Regions from separate parts of the Rhizobium sp. NZLR10 genome, predicted to be linked through region 3. Evidence: riboswitches for the same ligand, from Rfam matches in the RefSeq annotation. Region 3 holds a riboswitch; each other region holds the start of a gene.
The links. A riboswitch is a leader RNA that binds a small molecule or an ion and turns the genes downstream of it on or off. The one in region 3 is predicted to bind cobalamin.
Positions count from the first base shown of each region.

Region 1 (7,986 bases), on a different contig from region 3:
TGACGTCCTCGGTCAGCCCGACTCCGTCATAGAGCGCTTCGGTATATCGAGCCTCGTTGTCGTAGAGTTCGAGCAGCAGGTCGAAGACGAAATCTTTGATCTCTTGCCGCCTCTCCTCGCTGAGCCGCTCCAGCCCGCGCTGGAACTTGTAGCCGATATAATAACCGTGCACCGCTTCGTCACGGATGATCAGCCGGATCATGTCGGCCGTGTTGGTGAGCTTGGCGCGGCTTGACCAGTACATCGGCAGGTAGAAGCCGGAGTAGAACAGAAAGCTTTCGAGGAAGACGCTGGCGACCTTCTTTTTCAACGGGTCGCCGGAGCGATACTGCTCCATGATCAGCGCCGATTTCCGTTGCAGAAATTCGTTTTCCTCCGACCAGCGATAGGCATCGTCGACATCGGGCGTCGAGCACAGCGTCGAAAAGATCGAGGAATAGGAGCGCGCATGCACCGCCTCCATGAACGAGACGTTGGAAAGCACCGCCTCCTCATGCGGCGTTGCCGCATCCTCCATTAGCCTGATGGAGCCGACGCCGTTCTGGATGGTGTCGAGCAGCGTCAGCCCGGTGAAGACCCGGATAGTGAGCTGCTGCTCGGCCGGCGTCAGCGTCGCCCAGGATGGAATGTCGTTGGAAAGCGGCACTTTCTCCGGCAGCCAGAAATTGCCGGTCAACCGGTTCCAGACTTCGAGATCCTTGTCGTCCTCGACCCGGTTCCAGTTGATGGCGCGCACGCGGGACGCCGGTTTGATTTGCATGTTCATGAAGTTTCCCGGTCGGTTAGAGCGTGCAGGAGACACAGCCCTGCACCTCGGTGCCGGACAGCGCCATCTGGCGAAGGCGGATGTAGTAGATCGTCTTGATGCCCTTCTTCCAGGCATGGATCTGCGCCTTGTTGATGTCGCGGGTCGTTGCCGTGTCGCGGAAGAATAAGGTCAGCGACAGGCCTTGATCGACATGCTGGGTCGCCGCCGCATAGGTGTCGACGATCTTCTCCGGCCCGATCTCATAGGCGTCCTGATAATAATCGAGATTGTCGTTGGTCATGAACGGCGCCGGATAATAGACGCGGCCGATCTTGCCTTCCTTGCGGATTTCGATCTTCGAGACGATCGGATGGATCGAAGAGGTCGAGTGGTTGATGTAGGAGATCGACCCTGTCGGCGGTACTGCCTGCAGATTCTGGTTATAGAGACCGGAAGTCATCACCGCCTTCTTGAGAGCCGCCCAGTCCTCCTGCGTCGGAATATCGATGCCGGCAGTTTCGAACAGCGTCCTAACTTTCTCCGTCGCTGGCTTCCATTCCTGGCTCGTATATTTGTCGAAATATTCGCCGGAGGCATATTTCGAATTTTCGAAGCCCTTGAAGCTCGTGCCGCGTTCGACCGCGAGGAGGTTCGAGGCGCGGATTGCGTGGTAGGTCACCGTATAGAAATAGATATTGGTGAAATCGACGCCTTCCTCTGAGCCGTAAAAGATGCGTTCGCGGGCGAGATAACCGTGCAGGTTCATCTGCCCGAGGCCGATCGCATGGCTCTCGTCATTGCCCTTTTCGATCGAGGGAACCGAGGAGATATGGCTCATGTCGGACACGGCCGTCAGCGCCCGGATCGAGGTCTCGATCGTCTTGCCGAAATTGGCGGAATCCATCGCCGCGGCGATGTTCAGCGAGCCGAGATTGCAGGAAATATCCTTGCCGAGATGCTTGTAGGAGAGGTCGTCATTGTAGTCGCTCGCCTCGCTCACCTGCAGAATCTCCGAGCAGAGATTGCTCATCGAAATGCGCCCGGCGATCGGGTTCGCCCGGTTCACCGTGTCCTCGAACATGAGGTAGGGATAACCGCTCTCGAACTGGATTTCGGCGATCACCTGAAAGAATTCGCGCGCCTTGATCTTCTTCTTGGCGATGCGGGCGTCTGCCACCATCTCCCGGTAGTTTTCCGTCACCGAAATCTCGGTGAAGGGCACGCCATAGACGCGCTCGACGTCATAGGGCGAGAACAGGTACATGTCCTCGTTATTCCTCGCGAGTTCGAAGGTGATGTCAGGCACGACGACGCCGAGCGACAGCGTCTTGATGCGGATCTTCTCGTCGGCATTTTCGCGCTTGGTGTCGAGAAAACGCATGATATCGGGGTGATGGGCGTTGAGATAGACCGCGCCCGCGCCCTGGCGCGCGCCCAGTTGATTGGCATAGGAGAAGCTGTCTTCGAGCAGCTTCATCACCGGAATGATGCCCGACGACTGGTTTTCGATCTGTTTGATCGGCGCGCCGGCCTCGCGGATGTTCGTCAAAGACAGCGCCACGCCGCCGCCGCGCTTCGACAGCTGCAGCGCCGAATTGATCGACCGGCCGATCGATTCCATATTGTCCTCGACGCGCAGCAGGAAGCAGGAGACGAGCTCGCCGCGCTGTTTCTTGCCGGCATTAAGGAAGGTCGGCGTCGCCGGCTGGAAACGGCCGGAAATGATCTCCTCGACCACGTCGCGGGCAAGTGCCTCGTGCCCACGCGCCAAGGCCAGCGCCACCATGCAGATACGATCTTCGTAGCGTTCGAGATAACGCTTTCCGTCGAAGGTCTTCAACGTATAGCTGGTGTAATATTTGAAGGCGCCGAGGAAGGTCGGAAAGCGGAACTTCTTGGCATAGGCCTGGTCGAACAGGTCACGCACGAAATTGAAGGAATACTGGTCGAGAACCTCCTGCTCATAATAACCCTCGGTCACGAGGTAATCGAGCTTTTCCCGGAGATTGTGAAAGAACACCGTGTTCTGGTTCACATGCTGCAAAAAATACTGCTTCGCCGCCATGCGGTCCTTGTCGAGCTGGATCCTCCCCTCGTCGTCATAGAGGTTCAACATCGCGTTCAGCGCGTGGTAGTCGAGCGCTTCCGCCGCTTTCAAAGGGCGTTCGCCGGCGGGATGAGCAAAAGTGTTATGCGGTTTTGCGCCCGCATCCCGCGTCAGAGTTGTTCCCGTGTCCAAAATCGTTCCATTCCGTGTTTAACGTTGGCGACATCCGCTTCGGTGCCCAGCAGCTCGAACCTATAGAGGTACGGCACTTGGCATTTCTGTGAGATCACGTCGCCGGCGAGCCCATATGTCTCGCCGAAATTGCTGTTGCCCGCGGCGATCACGCCGCGGATGTGTCCTCGGCTCTCCGCATCGTTGAGGAAACGGATAACCTGCTTGGGAACGGCCCCCTTGCCCCCGTCGCCACTGTAGGTCGGCACAACAAGCACAAAGGGTTCACGGATACGGAATGCGTCTGCGGCACCTGTTGGAATGCGCGCCGCGCACATTCCAAGCTTGGCGACGAACCGATGGGTATTCTCGGACCGGCTGGAATAATAGACGATCAGCCCCATCGTTCGGCCTCGATCAGGAGAGCGCGCTGATCATGTCGGGACGGAAGCCGGCCCAATGCTGCTCGCCGGCGATGACGACGGGCGCCTGCATGTAGCCAAGGCTGCGGACGCGATCGAGCGCTTCGGCATCCTCGGAGATATCGACGATGTCATAAGCGACGCCCAGGCGGTCGAGGGCGCGGTAAGTGGCGGTACATTGGACGCAGGCCGGTTTGCTGTAGACGGTAATGGTCATGATATTCCTCGTGACGACGCGATTGGGACGCAGGGCATCGATCGGAAATCTCGCGATATCCGTCGAAACATTCTCTGATGGTTTGAACGATGCGGCCTGTTCAGCCGCCGGGCGTGATCCGCCCTCTGCTTAGCGCGGGTTGCGGCCTGAACTGAGATACTGACATGACTTCACCCCGAAGTGGCTCATGCGGAGGATCGAGCGGCCTTGCGAAACGCGACGCGGATATCATCCGCAGCCATGCAACGCGACCTTCCGGACTCCCCGCCCGTGGACGTTTTGTTCGAGGCAGGTCTCCTGGCTCACGGGTCAAAGCATCCTGCCCAGCCTTCCCGGAGCATTATGCTCCAGTGGCCTGAAATCGGACAGTTGCTCGCCGCTTACAGTTGCGGGGGCAGCTCCGGCATAGCCGCGCCATAATGGCGCAACGCACCGTATTCCCGTCTTAGCCTGCGATTCTCACGAATCGAAGGAACCTCGAACACTAGATATGGTACGCGAATCCAAATTCGCGTCAATGGATGGTTTGTGCATTGCGTTACGGCAGGTTTGAAATCACTGCATTCCTGTGAAAAACAGGGATAACGAAAGCTTAAGGAAAACAGGCGGTGGACAAGGCTCGAACGAAGAGAGCCGGTCTATGGCCGCTCTCAGTTTCATGACAAACCTCCCTCTCCGCCTCATCCTCGGCCTTGTGCCGCGGATCTACTGCCTATCGACCGGAGGCAGATGCCCGGGACAAGCCCGAGCATGACGAAAGAGGGGTTGGCGTCCGTTGTCAGCGGTCTACGGTGACGAGCGCCGCAAGGACGTTATCGGATGTTTACATCCTTACTCGAAGCAATCGCAGCGCGTTGATCGTCACCAGCACGGTGGCGCCGGTATCGGCGAGGATCGCCGGCCAGAGGCCGGTGATGCCGGCAATCGTCGTCACCAGGAACACCGCTTTCAGGCCGAGCGCGATGGTAATATTCTGCAGGATATTGCGCATCGTGCGTTTGGACAATTCGATCATCCTTGCCACGTCGCCGACGCGCCCGTGCAGCACGGCGGCATCCGCGGTCTCCAGCGCCACGTCGGTGCCGCCGCCCATGGCAATGCCGATATCGGCTGCGGCCAGCGCCGGCGCGTCGTTGATGCCGTCGCCGACCTTGGCGACGACGAAGCCCTCGCGCTTCAATTCGACGACGACCCGCTGCTTGTCCTCAGGCATCATCTCGCCGCGCCAGTCGATGCCGAGCATGCCGGCAACGGCTGCCGCCGTCCGCTTGTTGTCGCCTGTCAGCATCATCGCCTTGACGCCGGCTGATTTGAGCGTGGCAAGCCCGGCCTGCGCGTCCTCGCGCGGTTCGTCGCGCATGGCGATCAGCCCGGCCGCAACATTGTTGACCAGCAGCACCGAGACGCTCTTGCCCTCGTCGTTCAGGTCAGTGATGCGTGCCTCCTGTTCAGCACCGAGTGCGCCGCGTTCGCGGGCAGCGGGCGGCGACAAAAGATCCAGCGCCTCGCCGCCGGCTTTGCCGCTGACCCCCTTTCCCGGCAGCGCCTCCAGTTCGAAGGCCGGCGGCATGGGAACGCCGTCCGCCTTGGCGCGGTTGAGGATCGCCAGCGCCAGGGGATGGCTGGAGCCCTGCTCCAGCACCGCCGCGCGCGACAAGACTTGCGCCTCGCTCAATCCGAAAGAAATGATATCAGTCACCTGAGGTTTGCCTTCCGTCAGCGTGCCCGTCTTGTCGAAGGCGACCATCGTCACCTTGCCGAGCGTTTCCAGCACCGCGCCGCCCTTCATCAGCAGCCCGCGCCGCGCACCCGAAGAAAGCGAGGCGGCGATCGCCGCCGGCGTCGAGATGACAAGCGCGCAGGGGCAGCCGATCAAGAGGATGGCAAGGCCCTTATAGATCCATTCGCCCCACGACCCACCGAACAACAGCGGCGGAACGATCGCGACAAGTGCGGCGACCACCACCACGCCGGGCGTGTAATAGCGCGAGAACCGATCGATGAAGCGTTCGGTCGGCGCCTTCGATTCCTGCGCTTCCTCCACCAGCTTGACGATACGGGCGATGGTATTGTCGGCTGCGGCCGCGGTGACGCGAACCCTGAGCACCGCATCGCCATTCACGGTTCCGGCAAACACAACGGCATCGACGCCCTTGCGCACCGGCGTACTCTCGCCCGTCACCGGCGCCTCATCGATCGCGCTCTCGCCTGAAATGATAACGCCGTCCGCCGAGATACGATCGCCAGGACGCACCATGATAATCGCGCCGACGGCAAGGCTTTCCGCCGGCACCTCCCGCGTCTGGCCATTGTCTTCGAGCAGCGCGCTCTTCGGCACCAGGGCCGTCAGCGACTGGATGCTTTCGCGCGCCTTGCCCGCAGCCACCCCTTCCAGCAATTCGCCGACGAGGAACAGGAACACGACAGTTGCCGCCTCTTCGCCTGCATTGATGATGACCGCGCCGACGGCGGCGATCGTCATCAGCATCTCGATCGAAAACGGCGTGCCGGAGAGAGCCGCCATGACGGCGCGCCGCGCGATCGGCACCAGCCCGACCAGCATGGCCACGATGAAGGCATAGGATGCGATCGCCGGCACCAGATGGTCGATAGCATAGGCAGCAACGAGTGCGGCACCCGAAAGGATGGTCAGCCGCCCCTTCTTGCTCTGCCACCAGGGACCGGTCATCGGCGCATGGTCGTGCCCATGCAGCCCCTCGATTTCCTTCTGGCCATGGTCGTGGTCATGATCGTGACCTGCGTGATCATGGCTGGCATGATCGTGATCTCCATGGTCATGGCCCGCATGATCGCCATGATCATGTCCGTGGTCGTGATGATCGTGTGCGCCGTGGCCTTTCGCCGGCGTCGTGCTTCCGGCAAAGGGCGAGACCGAATAGCCGAGCCCCGTCACCTTCTTCTCGATCGCCTTGAGATCGCTGTTGCCGTCGTGCCGGACGGTCATCGTTCCCGCCATCACCGAGACCGAAACATCGGCGACACCCGCCACGCGCCTGACGGCCGTGTCGATCTTGGTCGCGCAGGCGGCGCAATCCATACCGCCAACCCGGTATCGTGTCTCGTTCGTCTCAGCCATGAACCGCTTCCTTGTCAAACAGAAGCATCCCTCCTACATCCTCTAGCGGCTAGAGGTGCAAGAGGAAAATCATGAAAAAGATCACGATCGGCGAAGCTGCACGCCAAAGCGGCGTCAAGGTGCCGACGGTGCGCTATTATGAGAGCATCGGCCTGCTTGCGGCCCCGAGCCGCAGCGAAGGCAACCAGCGCTCCTTCGAGCCTGCCGATATCAACCGCCTCGCCTTCATCCGCCACGCCCGTGAATTGGGCTTCGAAATCGAGGCCATCCGCGCGCTGCTCACGCTGCAGGATGATCCGCACCAGTCCTGCGCCTCGGCCGATGCCATCGCCAAGGCCCGCCTTATTGAAGTCGAGCAACGCATCCGCAGCCTGATGGCTTTGAAGGCCGAACTGGAAACCATGGTGGAAGGCTGCGGCCACGGCCGCGTCGACCAATGCCGCGTCATCGAGGTTCTCGCCGATCACGGCCAGTGCACCCATCCGCACCACTGATTTCCATCCTTGCAGGCAAGGCGCGCCCGCGCCAAAACTGCACGCAGAAAGAATCAGGCGAAGACATCCATGAACCAGAAGCGGATCGCGATTATCGGTGGCGGCCCGGCCGGCCTTGCGGCTGCCGAGCTGCTTTCGCTGTCCGGCCATGCGGTGACGGTCTATGACGCCATGCCGACCTTCGCTCGCAAGTTCCTGCTGGCCGGAAAGTCGGGTCTCAACATCACCCATTCCGAGGACTATGGCCGTTTCACCACGCGCTTCGGTGCGGCAGCCGCCCGCCTGCGCCCCGCGCTTGATGCCTTTACCCCCGATGATATCAGAGATTGGGCAGCAGAGCTCGGGACAGAGACCTTCGTCGGCTCGTCCGGCCGGGTTTTTCCGAAGGTGATGAAGGCCTCTCCCTTGCTGCGTGCCTGGCTCAGGCGGCTGGAGACGCAAGGGACCACGCTTCGCACCCGCCACCGCTGGATCGGTTTTGCCGAAGAGGGTTTTGCCTTTGAAACGCCCGAGAGGCGGCGCATCGTCGATTGCGACGCGGCCCTGCTGGCGCTCGGCGGCGCAAGCTGGCCGCGCCTCGGCTCGGATGCGCGCTGGCAGCCCTGGCTATCGGAGCGGGGCGTTGATATCGACGCTTTTAAACCCGCCAATTGCGGCTTCGTCGTCGACTGGAGCGAAAGCTTCCGCGCACGTTTCGCCGGCGAGCCGGTAAAATCGGTCACCGCCACATCCGAAGCCGGTACCTTTCCCGGTGAATTCGTCATCACCACAAGCGGTATCGAGGGCAGCC
Region 1 is NZ_JABDWE010000034.1:4,999-12,984, forward strand. Features, by position in the region: gene nrdF (class 1b ribonucleoside-diphosphate reductase subunit beta) at 1-766, opposite strand, end outside; gene nrdE (class 1b ribonucleoside-diphosphate reductase subunit alpha) at 783-2,987, opposite strand; gene nrdI (class Ib ribonucleoside-diphosphate reductase assembly flavoprotein NrdI) at 2,966-3,370, opposite strand; gene nrdH (glutaredoxin-like protein NrdH) at 3,384-3,605, opposite strand; cobalamin riboswitch at 3,875-4,100, opposite strand; gene HJB82_RS31165 (heavy metal translocating P-type ATPase) at 4,429-6,702, opposite strand; gene HJB82_RS31170 (helix-turn-helix domain-containing protein) at 6,774-7,196, shown strand; gene HJB82_RS31175 (TIGR03862 family flavoprotein) at 7,266-7,986, shown strand, end outside.
Region 1: linked by a shared signal. The riboswitch ahead of nrdH (glutaredoxin-like protein NrdH) and the one ahead of HJB82_RS07455 (ABC transporter substrate-binding protein) in region 3 are both predicted to bind cobalamin.

Region 2 (7,986 bases), on a different contig from region 3:
GCGGCGTTTGCGGCGGCGCGTCGTCAGTTCGGCGCCGGCATCGCGCGGCAGGCGCAGGAAGGTGATGCAGGCCAGCGCCGAAATCGCCGAGACGCTGAAAAAGGCGATGTGGAAATCCGATACCAGCAGCCTGCCGCCGTGGAAGCTGCTCGAAATTTCGAGGATGCCTCCGGCAATCGCCACACCCATTGCCATGGAGATCCGCTGGGCAACGGCGTTGATTGCGGTTGCCTGGCTGCTGTCGGCGTCATCGACATCGCCGAAGGCCATGGCGTTGACGCCCGAGAAGGCCATCGAGCGGAACAGGCCGCCGATCAGCAGACAGGCCATGATCAAATACAGCGGCGTTTCGACGGTAAAGAGGCCGTTGATGCCGAGGAAGATCGCCGCCAGCAAGGTGGTGATCGATATCACGGTGCGGAAGCCGAAGGCATTGAAGGTGCGCGAAGCGGCGAATTTCGAGCCCATGGAGCCGAGCGCGCTGACGAAAGTGACCGAGCCTGATTGCAGCGGCGTCAGGCCGAAGCCGAGCTGCAGCATCAGCGGCATCAGGAAAGGCAGAGCGCCGAGCCCCATGCGGAAATTCGAGGCGCCGAGGATCGCTGCTCGGAACATCGGGTAGCGGAACATCTTCGGATCGAGAAGCGGATAGGGCGCGCGGCGGGCATGGAGGAGATAGAGGAGGCCGGCAAGGATGCCAATAGCCACCGTGACATACCCGTAGATCACGGGCACGGCCGGCAGGCTGATCACCGACAGGCCGAAGACGAAGCCGGAAAAGCCGATGCCGCAGAGGAAGAAGCCCGGAAAATCCATCGGCCGCGGGCTGCGCCGCCCGACCGCCGGCAGGAAACGCGTGACGAGGATGATGCCGAGCACGCCGATCGGCACGTTGATCCAGAAGATCCAGTGCCAGCTGAGATAGGTGGTGAGGAAACCGCCGATCGGCGGGCCCATCATCGGGCCGATCAGCGCGGGAATGGTCAGCCAGGCCATGGCATCGACGAGTTCGTGGCGCGGCGTTCCCCTGACCAGCAGCAGGCGGCTGACCGGCGTCATCATCGAGCCGCCGGCGCCCTGGATCAGCCGCGCGACGACGAAGGCCGCGATCGAGTTTGAAAAGGCGCAGGCGACCGAGCCGATCATGAAAACGAAGATCGCCAAACGGAAGATGTTACGCGCGCCGAACCGATCCGACATCCAGCCGCTGATCGGGATGAAGATCGCCAGCGCCACGAGATAGCTGGTGACGGCGAGCTTCAGCGCAATCGGCGAGGTGCCGATATCGGCCGCGATCGCCGGCAGGCTGGTGGCTATGACGGTCGAATCCATCTGTTCCATGAACAGGGCGACCGCAAGGATCATCGGGGTGAAGCGGGGCACGGGCAACCGGGATGCTGGTGTGGATTGTTCAGCCATACGCCTTCGCCAGCGGCTAGGATATAGAAACAATCGACGCTGCGGCCTGCCGAGCCGCTTCAAACCGACGCGGGTGATCAAATCAGATGGGTGTCCGTTTCTTGCTGTTTAGGAGAGGGTTCCATCGCACAAAATCTCTAACGTGCAGATACAAGGGGGTGAGCGGCGAAGTCGCGAATGCGGTGAGCGCGGGCGAAGGGCAATGAATGGTGTGCCGTGCGGCCCCCTCATCCGACCCTTCGGGCCACCTTCTCCCCGCTGGGGAGAAGGGGACTCCCGGCTTGCCGTAGCGCTGCTTTCCTGAAATAGATGCGCCGTCAGGTGCCCGCCGGCCAGGCGGGAGAATCGGGAATCCGGTGCAAGACCGGAACGTGCCCAACGCTGTAAGGCTGACGTCTGCCGCTAATCATGCCACTGGCTTTGCCGGGAAGGCTGCGGCAGACGGATGACGCCAAGTCAGAAGACCGGCCTGGCAAGATAGACCCAACCCGCGCGGACGGCGGGCGGTTGCGTTGTTGGGGATTTGACGATGCGACCCTTTGATGAGGATGCCCTTCCGGCGGCGTCCGGTTTTTCCTTGGCCGAACGCGAGGCCGTCTATCATGCGATCTTGACGCGGCGCGACGTTCGCAGCCAGTTCCTGCCTGACCCCTTGCCGGACGACGTCGTGGAACGGCTGCTGACGGCCGCTCATCACGCACCCTCCGTCGGCTTCATGCAGCCGTGGAATTTCATTCTGGTGAAAAGTCCAACGGTGCGCGCGCGCGTCCGCGATGCCTTTGCCAAGGCGAACGAAGAGGCGGCATTGATGTTTGAGGGCGAACGGCAGCAGGCCTACCGCTCCCTCAAGCTCGAAGGCATCGCAGAGGCGCCGCTCGGCATCTGCGTGACCTGCGATCCCACGCGCAGCGGCAGCGTGGTGCTGGGGAGGACGCACAATCCGCGGATGGATAGCTATTCCACCGTCTGCGCCATCCAGAATCTCTGGCTTGCGGCGCGCGCCGAAGGGATCGGTATCGGCTGGGTCAGCATCTTTCACGAAGGCGACCTGAAAACGATTCTCGGCATACCCGAGCATATCGAGGTGGTCGCCTGGCTCTGCGCCGGTTTTGTCGATCGGCTCTATGATCAGCCGGAACTCTCCGTCAAAGGTTGGCGGCAGCGGCTGCCGCTCGAGGAACTCGTCTTCCACGACGGCTGGGGGCGGACCGAGCCGTAGCCAATTACTGCTGCTGCTGGGGTTGGGGGCCAGGTGCGGCAGGATTGGCGAGATCGATCGAGCCCTGGTCACCGGCAAGGAACTGCGGGCCGACCTGGCGGACCTTGTTCTGCGTTGGGTCGTACGGGCGCTCCGGCACGGATGGCTGCGGCGCGGCAGCCGTACCATCCTTCACCGGCGGATTGGTGTGGATGGTGGTGATCGAGCCTTGTTGCGGCGGCTGGCTTACCGCCTGCTTGCCGCGCATCTCGTCATAATAGGCGGTGAGATTGCAGGCGCAGGAGGTCTTTTCGCCGGGCGTGCGGTTCTTGTAGGCAAAAGCGTTTTTCATGGCGCTGTAGGGTGTGCCGGTCGCGACCGAGATCATGTTCGAGGCTTCGGTGCTCGTCACCTCGCGATAGAACAGTTGGGTTTCGATCCCCGGGCACATCTTGGCGCAGGTCTGGGCATCGCGGCCGAAATCGACCGAAGTGGCGTTCGAGCTGATCGGGAAGAAACCGCCATCGCAGCTGCGCACGCACATGGTGCTGACCGGCGACAGCATCTCGGCTCGCGGCAGGCCGTAGCGCGGGTCGGCCTCCTCACCACCGCCGAGCGGTATGAAGGTATCGGAGCGCATCGCCTGTTCCTCGACGCTCGGGGCAGGGTCGTTGGCGCTGCGCTCGTCAGGCGCATAGAAATTCTCGCTGTTGCAGCCATTGCTATCGAGCGCAGACATCAGCTCCCGCCGGGCGCCGTCATCGGCGCCGTTCCGGCCGGTCAGCTCGTTGCGGCGATCCTGGAGGTAACCGATATTGTCGATCATTCGGGCTTCGGAGTCCGAGAGCTCGGCGCAATAATCGGCATTCTGGCCGCCGATCACCACCATGCTGCCCGAGGTGCAGCCGTAACTGCGCAGGTCGTTGCGAACCTTGCGCAGCTCGAGGTTCTGCTCGGCCATGGCGCTGGAATATTGGCGGGCTTCCGGACCGTTGCCATTGCCGATCGATCGCGGCAGGTCGGCGAGACGGCCGCGCAGGTCCTCACAGACGGCACTAGTCTGCGCGGCGGCGGGCGCTGAGAAAGCGAGGAGGACGGCGAGAGACAGGTTTCGGCGTTTCACGGCGTCGTCCCGGAATGAGCAAACGGTCGGTGGGTCGAATGCGACGTCAACGGCCGCGCGTTTTCCCTTAACGGATTTCTCTTAATAAGCTCAGAGAAAATCCCACCGTATTTTCGTAATCTTATCCAGCAATCGCCTGGGACTCGGTTAAAATGACAGGCATTCCCGACGAGATCCGACCCTCAGCACCGACATCAGGCGTAGCGGAAACCCAACACGGCCTTCACGTCTTCGCGGACGGTTGTTTTGAGCCCGGTTCCGGGCATGGAGGCTGGTCGTTTGTCGCTTATCGCGATGCGGTGGAAATCGCGGCGGACTTAGGTGGCGTTGGAGATTCCAGCAATAATTCGATGGAATTGACCGCCGTTCTCAGGGCGGCCATGTGGATCAACAGCCAAACAACCGGCGAAGCTGCGACCATCTGGTCCGATTCCGTCTATGCCGTCAAAGGCTGTAACAGCCGGCGACATATCTGGAAGAACAATGGCTGGAAGAAAAGCAGCCCGAATGGACATGGCCGACGGCGAACGATCGATAATGCGGAACTCTGGAAAGCGATCGATCTTCAATTATCCCGGAACGCCCTGGTGACCATTGCCTGGTGCAAGGGTCATTCAGGGATTATCGGCAACGAACGCGCGGATGCGCTCGCGGGCAGAGGACGCCTGTCGATAGAGGGTGGTTGACAGGGCGTCGGGCCGGTCTCAAGCGCCTGTCGTTTGCTTGCCGGCAACCGGCTTAAGCCGGTTGCGATGCTTCGACGACGGCCAGCGCCGCCATGTTGACGACGCCGCGGGAGGTGACCGAGGGGGCAAGGATGTGGGCAGGCAGGGCGGTGCCAAGGAGGATCGGGCCGACATGCAGACCATCGGTCATCGACTTCACCACGCCAAGCGTGATGTTGGCGGCGTCGAGGTTCGGGAAGACCAGCAGGTTTGCCTCATCGTGCAGGGTCGTATCCGGCATGACGCGCTTGCGCAGCGCTTCGGTGATGGCGCTTTCGCCGTGCATCTCGCCGTCGACCTCGAGATCTGGGGCGGCCTCGCGCACAAGCTGCAGGGCGTTGCGCATCTTTGTGGCACTTTCGGATTCGCGCGAGCCGAAGTTGGAATGCGAAACGAGGGCAGCGCGCGGCGTGATGCCGAAACGGCGGATTTCCTCGGCCGCCAGCACCGTTGCCTCGGCGATTTCTTCGGCGTTCGGATTGAAGGTGACGTAGGTATCGGTGAAGAAGGTGGCGCCGCGCTGTGAGATCATCAGGCTGAGGGCCGAGAAATCACGAACATCCTTGCGCTTGCCGATGATCTGGCGGACGTCGCGCAGGTGCTTCTCGTAGCGGCCTTCCAGACCGCAGATCAGCGCATCGGCCTCGCCGCGCCTCAGCGCCAGTGCGCCGATGACGGTGGTGTTGGTGCGCACGATGGTGCGGGCGGCTTCGGGAATGACGCCGCGGCGGCCGACCAGCGAGAAATAGAGATCGACATATTCGCGGAAGCGCGGATCGTCTTCCGGATTGATGACCTCGAAATCCTGCAGCGGGCGGATACGCAGACCGTAGCGCTTCAGGCGGGTCTCGATGACCTGCGGGCGGCCGATCAGGATCGGTTCGGCGAGGCCTTCCTCGAGCAGCACCTGGGCGGCGCGCAACACGCGCTCGTCTTCGCCTTCGGAGAAGATGACACGCTTGCGTTCTGCTGCCTTGGCCGCGGTGAAGATCGGCTTCATGACGAAACCGGAGCGGAAGACGAAGCGGTTCAGCTGATCGAGATAGGCGTCGAAATCCTGGATCGGGCGGCGCGCCACGCCGCTCTGTTCGGCGGCCTTGGCAACCGCAGGGGCGATGCGCAGGATGAGGCGCGGATCGAAGGGCGAGGGGATCAGGTAGTCGGGGCCGAAGACGGGCGTTTCGCCGGAATAGGCGCGGGCAGCGACATCCGACGGCTCTTCGCGGGCAAGGGCGGCGATGGCACGCACGGCCGCCATCTTCATTTCCTCGTTGATCGTCTCGGCGCCGCAATCGAGCGCGCCGCGGAAGATATAGGGGAAGCAGAGGACGTTGTTGACCTGGTTGGCGAAATCCGAGCGGCCGGTGCAGATCATCGCATCGGGGCGGGCGGCACGGGCAAGATCCGGCATGATTTCCGGCGTCGGATTGGCGAGCGCCATGATCAGCGGCTTATCGGCCATCTGCGCCAGCAGCTCGGGCTTCAGTACGCCGGCGGCCGACAGACCGAGGAAGACGTCGGCGCCGCCGATATTTTCGGCGAGCGTACGCGTCTCGCTCCTCTGGGCGTAGACGGATTTCCATTCGTCCATCAGCTCGATGCGGCCCTCATAGACGAGGCCTTCGAGATCGTGGACCCAGATGTTTTCGCGCTTGGCGCCGAGGATCACCAGCAGGTTCAGGCAGGCAAGGGCGGCTGCACCGGCGCCGGAGGCGACGATCTTGACGTTTTCGATCGCCTTGCCGGCGAGTTCCAGCCCGTTGAGGATCGCGGCGGCGACGATGATTGCCGTGCCGTGCTGATCGTCGTGGAAGACCGGGATCTTCATCTTTTCGCGCAGGCGCCGCTCGACCTCGAAACATTCCGGCGCCTTGATGTCTTCGAGATTGATGCCGCCGAAGGTCGGCTCCAGCGAGGCGATAGTCGAGACCATCTGCTCGACGCCTGCGGCGTCGATTTCGATATCGAAGACATCGATGCCGGCGAATTTCTTGAAGAGCACGGCCTTGCCCTCCATCACCGGCTTCGAGGCCAGCGGGCCGATATTGCCGAGGCCAAGCACTGCCGTGCCGTTGGAAATGACGGCGACGAGATTGGCGCGCGAGGTATATTCGGCCGCCATTTCGGGATTGTCGCGGATGGCAAGGCAGGGGGCTGCGACGCCGGGCGAATAGGCAAGTGCCAGGTCGCGCTGGTTGCCGAGCGGCTTGGTTGCCTGGATCTCCAGTTTGCCGGGGCGGGGATAGCGGTGGAAGAACAGCGCCTGCTCGTCGAGATCGCCGCCTGTCAGGTTCTTTTCCGTCTTGGATTTTTCCTGGTGATCCATTGCCGCCTCCGTGCACGTCTTTTGTGCTCCCTGCATACATCAATCGGTTAGCGGCGACAGTATGGAAATAGGGATGGGAGAAGTTTTCGTGAGACGGGCGGGCGGAGGGGCATCTCCAATTGACAGCTGGACACTGCGCGATCGCTGCCTCATCCTTTGGTGATGCTGCCCATCCTCGAAATCCTCCCGAATGAGCCAACCGCCGAAGAGCGGAACGAAGTGCTCAAATTGCTATTGGACCTCAACGCTCCGCACACGACTCACCTGATCGAGCAGCCCGATCTCGGGATAGTCCTGAGAGATCCCGACACTTTCGACATCATCGGGGGTCTCTATGCCGTGGAGGAGTACAATTGGCTTTTTATCAAATACCTGGTTGTTCCAGCTGCGCGCAGAGGCGAAGGTTTTGGTACCAAGCTGATGGAGCAGGCAGAGCGCATAGCCCGCGAGCGCGCTTGTTTGGGTATCTTTCTCGACACCTTCGATTTTCAAGCGAAACCCTTCTATCTCAAACTGGGCTTCGAGCAGTTCGGCGAACTTGAAGGCGACGCCCAAACGCCGCGCCGTTTCTTCCTGAGAAAGCTATTTTCCAGCGTGCGCTGATATTTGCGCGAAGCAGCAGGTTACTGCTGCTGAAGGGCGAGCCTGGCACCCAAGGCCATGTAAACCGTGCCGACGACCTTTCCCTGCCACCGCCCAACCCGGCGGTTGCTCTGCAGCCAGCCGCCGATAGAACCGGCCGCGATCGCCAGAAGCGACGTTACGCAGATGCTGAGCCCGACGAAAATGATTCCGAGCAGGGCGAATTGTGCGATGGCGGACCCGCTTTCCGGATGGATGAACTGCGGCAGGAAAGCCAAGAAGAACAAAGCCGTCTTGGGATTCAGGATCTCGGTAAAGAGTCCCTGACGAAAGGCGCGCATGGGGCTGATCGCTTGTGCCTTGGGCATGTCGAGGCTTTGCGCCTTCTCGAAGAAGGCCCGGAATCCGAGATAAATCAGGTAAGCGACGCCGGCATATTTGACGATTTCAAACGCCAGGGCTGACGTGGCAAGCAATGCCGACAGGCCGAAGGTTGCCATCGTCGTATGGACAAGATCACCCGCAGCAATGCCGAGGCCCGTTGCCATTCCGGCGCGTTTGCCGCCGCTGATGGCTCTGGCCAGGGTGAGGAGTGTGGCCGGCCCCGGAATGA
Region 2 is NZ_JABDWE010000021.1:7,734-15,719, forward strand. Features, by position in the region: gene HJB82_RS26250 (MFS transporter) at 1-1,365, opposite strand, end outside; cobalamin riboswitch at 1,722-1,907, shown strand; gene bluB (5,6-dimethylbenzimidazole synthase) at 1,949-2,638, shown strand; gene HJB82_RS26260 (DUF2865 domain-containing protein) at 2,643-3,740, opposite strand; gene HJB82_RS26265 (ribonuclease H) at 3,893-4,426, shown strand; gene HJB82_RS26270 (NADP-dependent malic enzyme) at 4,479-6,791, opposite strand; gene HJB82_RS26275 (GNAT family N-acetyltransferase) at 6,954-7,394, shown strand; gene HJB82_RS26280 (LysE family translocator) at 7,415-7,986, opposite strand, start outside.
Region 2: linked by a shared signal. The riboswitch ahead of bluB (5,6-dimethylbenzimidazole synthase) and the one ahead of HJB82_RS07455 (ABC transporter substrate-binding protein) in region 3 are both predicted to bind cobalamin.

Region 3 (7,986 bases):
GCCGATGGCCCGGCCCGACGAGAAAGCGGGCGGCATGCGGAATGACGAGGCCGACGAAGCCAATCGAGCCCACCACGCTGACGACGCTTGCCGTCATCGCCGCCGTCAGGCCGAACAGCAGGATCTGGACGCGGCGCACGGCAATGCCGAGCGAGGCCGCCGCATCCGTGCCGAAGGAGAAGGCGTCGAGCGCCCTGACATGGACCATGCAGATGACGAAGCCGGCAAGCGCGATCGGCACCGAGAGATAGACATCCGGCCAGCGCACGCCGCTGAGCGACCCCAGAAGCCAGAACAGGATGCCGCGCGCCTGCTCGGCATTCGCCGATGTCGTCACTATGTAGGAGGTCAGCGCATTGAAGAGCTGCGAGCCGGCGACGCCGCAAAGGATGATGCGCTCGCCGGTTCCCCCCGCACCCGTCGCAAGGAAGCCGATCAGCAGAAAGGCGATGACCGCGCCGATGAAGGCGCCGCTCGACAGGCCGAAAACACCGTAGCCGAAGCCGAGGATCATCACGCACACCGCTCCCGTCGAGGCGCCGGCAGAGATGCCGAGCACGTAGGGTTCGGCCAGCGGATTGCGCAGCAGCGCCTGCAGCACGGCGCCACAGAGCGAGAGCGACGCGCCGGCGCTGGCCGCAACCAGCGCCCGGCTCAGCCGATAATCCCAGACGATGCCCTGGTGGATGCGGCTGAGCTCGAAATCCGTGCCGAACAGCCGGTTCGACACCGCCTCCGCCGTGGTCGCTAGCGGGATCGCGATCTCCCCGATCGAAACAGCGAGACTGATCATCAGGCCGAGAAGCAGAAAGGCAGAAATGGTGAGCGCGCCAAGCGCCCACCATCCGTGTTGTCTGACCGACATTGCCTTCACTGCGAGAGACCGAAGGACTTGATGCCGTTCGCCAAGGTCTCGATGCCGTCGATCGTACGGATCGTCGGGTTCATCGATTGCGCGTCCATCATCACGAAGTGCTCGTTCTTGACCGCGTCAAGCTCCTTGGTCACCGGGTCGTTCTCGAGAAAATCGATCTTGACCTTCGGATCGTCGGCGGCGTAGCGGCGCCGGTCCATGGTCGCCAACACGATAACCGCCGGGTTCACCTGAGAAATGGTTTCCCAGCCAACCAGCGGCCATTCCTCTTCGGTTGTCACGACATTCCTGGCGCCGATCGCCTTCAGGATATAGGCAGGCGCGCTGTTCTTGCCAGCGATGAAAGCATCGCCATTGACTTGCTTGCTGGAGAACCAGAAGACGATGGGCAGGTTCTTGCCCGATGCGCCTGATATCGACGCGACGGCATCCGCCTCGCGCTTCTTCAACTTGGAAATCAGCGCATCGCCGCGCTCCCTCACGTCGAAGATCTCCGAGAGCTCGGCGATCTCACGGTAGACCAGCTCCATCGTGAACAGCTCCTTGCGCACACCGTCGCCGCCATCGGTGTTGACCTTGGCGACGCAATCGGCCGGCGCGAGATAGGTATTGATCCCGAGATCCTGGAACTGCTCCCGCTTGCCGACGGAGCCCTGCGCGCCGACATGCCATTCGAACTCGGCCGCCACCAGGTCGGGCTCCCGCCCAACAACGGATTCGAAGCTCGGATCATTGTCGGCGAGACGCTTTATCTTGCTGTTAGCCTCGGCATATTGCGGCAGGACGGGACCTACCCAGACGGCCGTACCAGCAATCTTCTCGGCAAGGTCGAGCGAGAAGAGAATTTCAGTCATGCCCTGGCCGATCGAAACGATCTTCGACGGCGCCTTCTGGAACGTCACCTGCTGACCGCAATTGGTGATGGTCAAAGGATATTGGGTGGCGGCAAGGCTCGGTGCCGCAAGGCCGATCAGCCCGAAGGCAAATGTCATGGTGGCGAGAATCTGGCGCATGAAAAACCTCGATTGAAGAGAAAAAGCATGGTTATGCCGCACCCGCGGCCGAAGGCACGGTGATACGTGCGCTAACCGCAGGAGGCCCAATCGAGACGGATGCATGCCGAAATTCGGCGAAGGTTCAGAAGGTCAATCATGTCTGTTCCTTGTCCGGGCATCCCCGCCCGGTTGATTGGATCGTGATTGACGGCAGGTCTCCTGGCTTGCGGATATCCGTCGGTTCATCCGCCTTCCCGCGATATCTCGCAGTGGCAGGGCTATAAGCCCTTCAGAGATGGCCAGTCGCTGGCCACACCTGAGATGATCGACAATCCGCATACAGTTGCGGGGGCAGCCACGGTCTCGGTCCCTGCTGGGTCGTCCTTACCGTGTTCCCTATTAATCCCCTTGGAGTCATCTTCAGGGAACCGTCGCCCCCAGTTACGTCGCCTGCCCGCAAGACGTCAATGCCTATTGCGGAGGATTGGGTTCGTGCGGGTGAAAAATAGAGACGGAACGTAGGGGGCCTGTTGGCCGGTGTAATACCTGCATCCTCGCCTCCTCAGGATGAGGCTCTCTTGAGCGTTGGCGCCGCTTTCTCCCGTTCCCGCTGTCGTGAGCGCGGCATCCGCCAACGTCCCTGATGCTGATGTGCGCAGCCCGAGAGGGCGAAACCTCGAAGCACGCCGCACGCTACTTCTTGCTACAACGCATCCAGCGGTATCTTCAGATACCGCCGCCCATTTCCCTCCGGCTCCGGCAATCTGCCTCCCCGAATATTCACCTGTAGCGCGTGCAACATCAGTTTCGGCTTCGGCAGCGTGCGGTCGCGCGCCTGGCGCAGCGCCACAAAGCCGGCCTCGTCGATGCCTGATATATGCGGGTTACCGTTTTTCTGGGCGGCCACCTTGCTTTCCCAGCGCGCGTGGCGCCCGCCGGGCTGATAGTCGTGGCCGGAAAAGAGCCGGGTCTCATCGGGCAGCGACAGGATGACCTGGATCGAGTGCCAGAGGGCGCTGGCGCTGCCGCCGGGGAAATCCGTGCGCGCCGTGCCGGAATCCGGCGTAAATACGGTGTCGTGCACGAAGGCGGCATCGCCGATCAGATAGGTCACCGAAGCAAGCGTATGGCCGGGCGAAAACATCACACGGGCTTCAAGCCCACCGATCTCGAAGGTGTCGCCATCGGCAAACAGCCGGTCCCACTGCGAGCCGTCGGTTTCGAGTGCCGGCAAGTTGTAGATCTCCTTCCAGAGCACCTGGACGTCGGTGACATGGGCGCCGATCGCCGTCGGCGCGCCGGTCTTTCTCTTGAGGTAATGCGCGGCGGAGAAATGATCGGCATGCGGATGCGTGTCGAGGATCCACGCGACCGTCAGCCCCTCGCTGTCAATATGAGCGAGGATGGCGTCGGCATTCGCCGTTCCCGTCGCGCCCGACATCTCGTCGAAATCGAGCACCGGGTCGATGATGGCACAGCGTTTTGTCACCGGGTCTGAAACGACATATTGCACGCTGCAGCTGCGGGGCTCGAAGAAAGCCTTCACACCAGCCGCCTGCCCAGCCCGCTTTTCCAGCCAGCGGCGTGCGCCGGCAAGATCGAAGCCGAGTCTTTGGCCGAAGACCTCGACCTCTCCGGGCTGCATCCGCCCGTCGAGCACCTCTCCCAGCACATAGAGCGTCAGCGCCCGTGTGCCGCTCTTGCAATGAGCAACGACCGGCCCCTTCGCCTGCGTCATCGCCATCTGGAAAGCGCGGATATCGGCCTCGGTGATCTCGGCCCCTTTCACCGGCACGAAGCTGTAGGCGAGCCCCGCGGCAGCAGCAGCAGCCTTTTCCGCGGCATTGCCAGGCTGCCCCGGCTCCTCGCCATCCGGCCGGGCATTGATGACGCCGGCAAAGCCGTTTGCCGCAAAAGCGGCAAAGCCCGCGGCATCGGGCTGTCCCGTCACCGATATCAGCTCATTGACCCTCACGGATGTCATCGAAGCCCCCATGCTACCTGCATCATGCAGTATCGCATGTATATCGATACAATCTCACAAGTATATTGCCGAGCGCAAGAATAGCCGCCTGGCGTTCCCCGCGCCTGCGGCAAGTCCGCAAACCTGAATGATGCCGGCTACGCCATCGAAGCCGCCTTCAACCGCGCCTTCTCCCGCGCCTTCGCCATCCCGCCGGTCGCCTGGCGGGCGATGGCGCGGGAATAGAGCGAGAGTGGGCGTCAGACATCGAGCCGATAGCATTCACCTGGTCGGCAAAGCTTCCGCATCCTGCCCTTTTCCGCCAGCCCCGGCGCCCCCCAAGAGAGCCTCATCCTGAGGTGCCCCGAAGGAGCCTCGAAGGACGAGGCGGACGCTCGGCGCGGCGGCAATATTGATGCGGAGCAGTGCCGCCGCGTGTCCTTCGAGGCTCCGCCCTGCGGGCTCCGCACCTCAAGGATGAGCAGCGTTGGAGGACGCCGCCCCCATAAGCTCCGTTGTCAATCTTACGCAAGGCCGCGATGGTCGATCAGCGCCATCATGGGCTCTTCAATCCGAGCGCCAGCGTCATGTCGTTGATGATCCCCAATCGCGCTTCGATCACCGCGATTTTCGCGGGCGTATCAGCACCGAAGGCGTCGATATCGATGAACAATTGCTCACATCCGCCCGGCGTCACCATGCCGAACATCTGACCGGGTTCGTCGCTTATGTTTCGCCAGCTGTGCTGTACATGCGGCGGCAGAACGACGACGCTTCCCGCAGGCGCATCGAACTCCTCGTCGCCGCATTGAAATTGGTAGAGCCCATGGATGACTCGAAAGACTTCCGTCTCCCGCGTATGCGTGTGCGGGGCCGGACCATGACCCGGCGGGGTGAAGGTTTCCCACATCCCGAACGCGCCGCCGGTCTCCTTGGCCGTGGCATGGATGACGATCCTCGCGCCGAAGGGCGTTCTCGCCAACCGCTCCTTACCGGGCAAAGAAACCACGGCGCTCCTGAAACTCGACATTTCTACCTCCCTCGGCAAGCTTTTGCCAACGGCCGCGTCGTCACCCCTGCTGCGCCTCGTTCAAGCATCCCATGATAGTCGAATCCCCGCGGCGGAAAAACAGACAAAGCCGCCCGATATCCTGCAATGCCGGCGGCTGCTCGACATCGGCAACGATGTAAAGCTATGGTTCAGCCGGGATAGACTGATAACGCTCGCGCATGTCTTACGGGGTCAGCCTCAAATGTCTGAACGAGACCGCGTCGCCGGTTTTCAAACTCTGGGAGGAAGCCGCTGTATTCGAAGAGATCGCTTCGATGCGGGCTTTGAACTATCCTCGCCACCTCACCCTCGCCGTCTATCAAGAGCTTGCTTCCGATCGGTTGGCCGAGGCGTTCGAGCGTGTTTTCCGCACGCGTTCGACCGTGACCGTGAACTTTTCGGGTGCCAGTTATTTCGAGAACGAGTTCATCGTCTTATGGGCGCGTCCGATTGCGGACGACGCGCTTTTCCAGTTGCACGCGGCACTGCACCAAGAGATCGATCCCGCATGCTGTCACGAGCACTATAGGCCCGGCAACTGGGTACCTCACTGCACCGTCGCCGCAAAAGTGCCGAAGGCAAAATCAGAGATCGCGATCAACTGGGCGAACGAAAACCGGATGCAGTTCGCGGTGAATTTCGATGCCGCAGACTGTGTCCGATTTCCGCCTGTGGAGCTAATGAGCGAGATCGCATTGACGCAGCAATGACGGCCGGCGGCGCAAGGCGACCTGCTTGATACGACAGCTTTCAGTGGTCGATGCAGAGGATGAATGCCGGGCGGAGTCTGGCCGTTGGCACACCGCAGGACCTTCCGGTGACACAAGCCGCGCCCTCTCTCCACCCTCATCCTGAGGAGCCCCGTAGGGGCCTCGAAGGACGAGGGTGGCCAGTGGCGGTTCATCTGGCGGTGGATGTGGACTTAAGCGCCGAGCCACCCGCCCTCGTCCTTCGAGGCTCCGGCCTTTGGCCTGCGCACCTCAGGATGAGGGCTGATCGGTGTGCCGCTGGGTTAAGTTGACGGTGTGCCATGCCAGTGGGCACTGTCGGCGACGCGGCAGTCGAACAGAACAGGCATGTCCACCTCGATCATCTCCAGGATTGCATCGTCGAGTTCGGCCAGCCTCTCGCAGCGAATGCCATGTCCGCCATAGGCTTCGGCAAGCTTCACGAAATCCGGGTTTCCGTGCTGGCGCTGCGTTCCCTGATCGCCGCCATTGAGAATGAAGATCTTGATCGGCGCGTTGTGCTGCACGGCGGCCGACATTTCCTTCATCGTCACCTGCACGGAGGCATCGCCGGCGATGTCGATGACAAGGCTGTTGGGATTGGCGATCTGCACGCCGAGGGCGGCGGGCAGCCCGTATCCCATCGTCCCCAGGCCGCCTGACGTCACCCAGCGGTTCGGTCGCTCGAAGTCGTAAGATTGCGCCGCCCATATCTGATGCCGGCCGACCTCCGTCGTGATGTAGGTATCCCGATGCTTCGTCAGTTCATAAAGCCGCTCGATGGCATATTGCGGCATGATGACGTCCTCGCGCTTCGCATAGGAAAACGATCGGCGCGCCCGCCAGTCGGCAATCGCGCTCCACCACTCGGTCAGCCGCGCCCGGTCCGGCGCCTGCGGCAGCGCCCGCCACAGGCGAACGAGCTCGGCCAGCACACCCGCGGCATCGCCCCGGATGGCGATATCGGCGCGCACAGTCTTGTTAAGCGAGGAAGTATCGATATCGATCTGGATCTTCCGGGAATTCGGTGAGAAACCATCGACGCTGGCGGCAAGCCCGCCATCGAAGCGCGCCCCGATGCAGAGCATGAGGTCGCAGTCATGTATTGCCATGTTGGCCTCGTAGGAGCCGTGAAGCCCGGCCATCTTCAGCCAGTTCGGGCTGGAAGCCGGATAGGCGCCGAGCCCCATCAGCGTCGACGTGACGGGAAAGCCGGTGAGATCGACCAGTTCACTCAGCAGTTTTGACGCTTCAAGACCGGAATTGATGACACCGCCGCCCGCGCAGATAATCGGCTTACGTGCCGTCGCCATCAGAGCGGCCGCAGCCTCGATCTCCCTGATGTCGCTTAGGCGGTCCGGCTGATAGCTCGTCCTCGGGGCGACTGCCTCAGGCGGCGTGTAGTTGCCGCTCGCAAACAGCACATCCTTCGGCATGTCGACCAGAACGGGGCCGGGCCGGCCCGATCCGGCGATGCGAAAGGCTTCGTGGATGGCCGCCGCCAGATCATTGACGTCGCCGACCAGCCGATTGTGTTTCGTGCAGGCGCGGGTAATGCCGACGGTATCGCATTCCTGAAAGGCATCGGACCCGATCAGCGACGTCGGCACCTGGCCGGAAAGGCAAACGAGCGGCACGGAATCCATCAAGGCATCCTGAAGGGGCGTGATCGCGTTGGTGACGCCGGGGCCTGAGGTCACCAGCATGACGCCGACCTTGCCCGTCGAGCGGGCATATCCCTCGGCGGCATGGCCGGCTCCCTGTTCATGGCGAACCAGAATGTGTCTGATGTCTTCCTGCTGGAAAAGCTCGTCGTAGATCGGCAGCACCGCAGCACCCGGATAGCCGAATATATGCTCGACGCCATTGTCTCTCAGCGCCTGGAGAACGATTTCCGCGCCGGTCATCTGCGCGCGCGGGGTGTCGATGGAATGACGGGATCTCATGGTTCCGTTCCTTGATCAGTGTGATGATGTGTGGAAAGTCCGACGAGGCCCGCGCCCAAATTCAGGGCATAAAAAAAGGCCCCGTCAGGAGCCTGCTTACCGCGCATGGGTGCTTTCGCTGGATGGTTACACCATCCTGCCCATGCGCCCGATCACCACTGCCAGAACCAATGCGATTTTCATAGCGTCACAGCTAAAGGCAAATCGGCTCGTCGTCAATGCTTCCGAAGGAGACGAAACCGCCCGCGCGAGAAGGCGGGCGGTTGCATCATCGTGTGATGTCCTGGCTATGCCGGGGTGTTCAAGATTAGTTCTGGCCCTGCAGGCGGTCCATGACCTGGAGCAGCAAGTCGGCGCAGGCCTTCATCGGTTCATCCTCGGCGCATTTCAGATCGATCCGGGTGGCCCCATCCTCGATCCGGAAATGCG
Region 3 is NZ_JABDWE010000003.1:369,091-377,076, reverse strand. Features, by position in the region: gene HJB82_RS07460 (iron ABC transporter permease) at 1-865, opposite strand, end outside; gene HJB82_RS07455 (ABC transporter substrate-binding protein) at 871-1,887, opposite strand; cobalamin riboswitch at 2,061-2,317, opposite strand; gene blh (bifunctional sulfur transferase/dioxygenase Blh) at 2,573-3,853, opposite strand; gene HJB82_RS07445 (cupin domain-containing protein) at 4,389-4,862, opposite strand; gene HJB82_RS07440 (2'-5' RNA ligase family protein) at 5,063-5,593, shown strand; gene ilvB (biosynthetic-type acetolactate synthase large subunit) at 5,896-7,518, opposite strand; gene HJB82_RS07430 (hypothetical protein) at 7,865-7,986, opposite strand, start outside.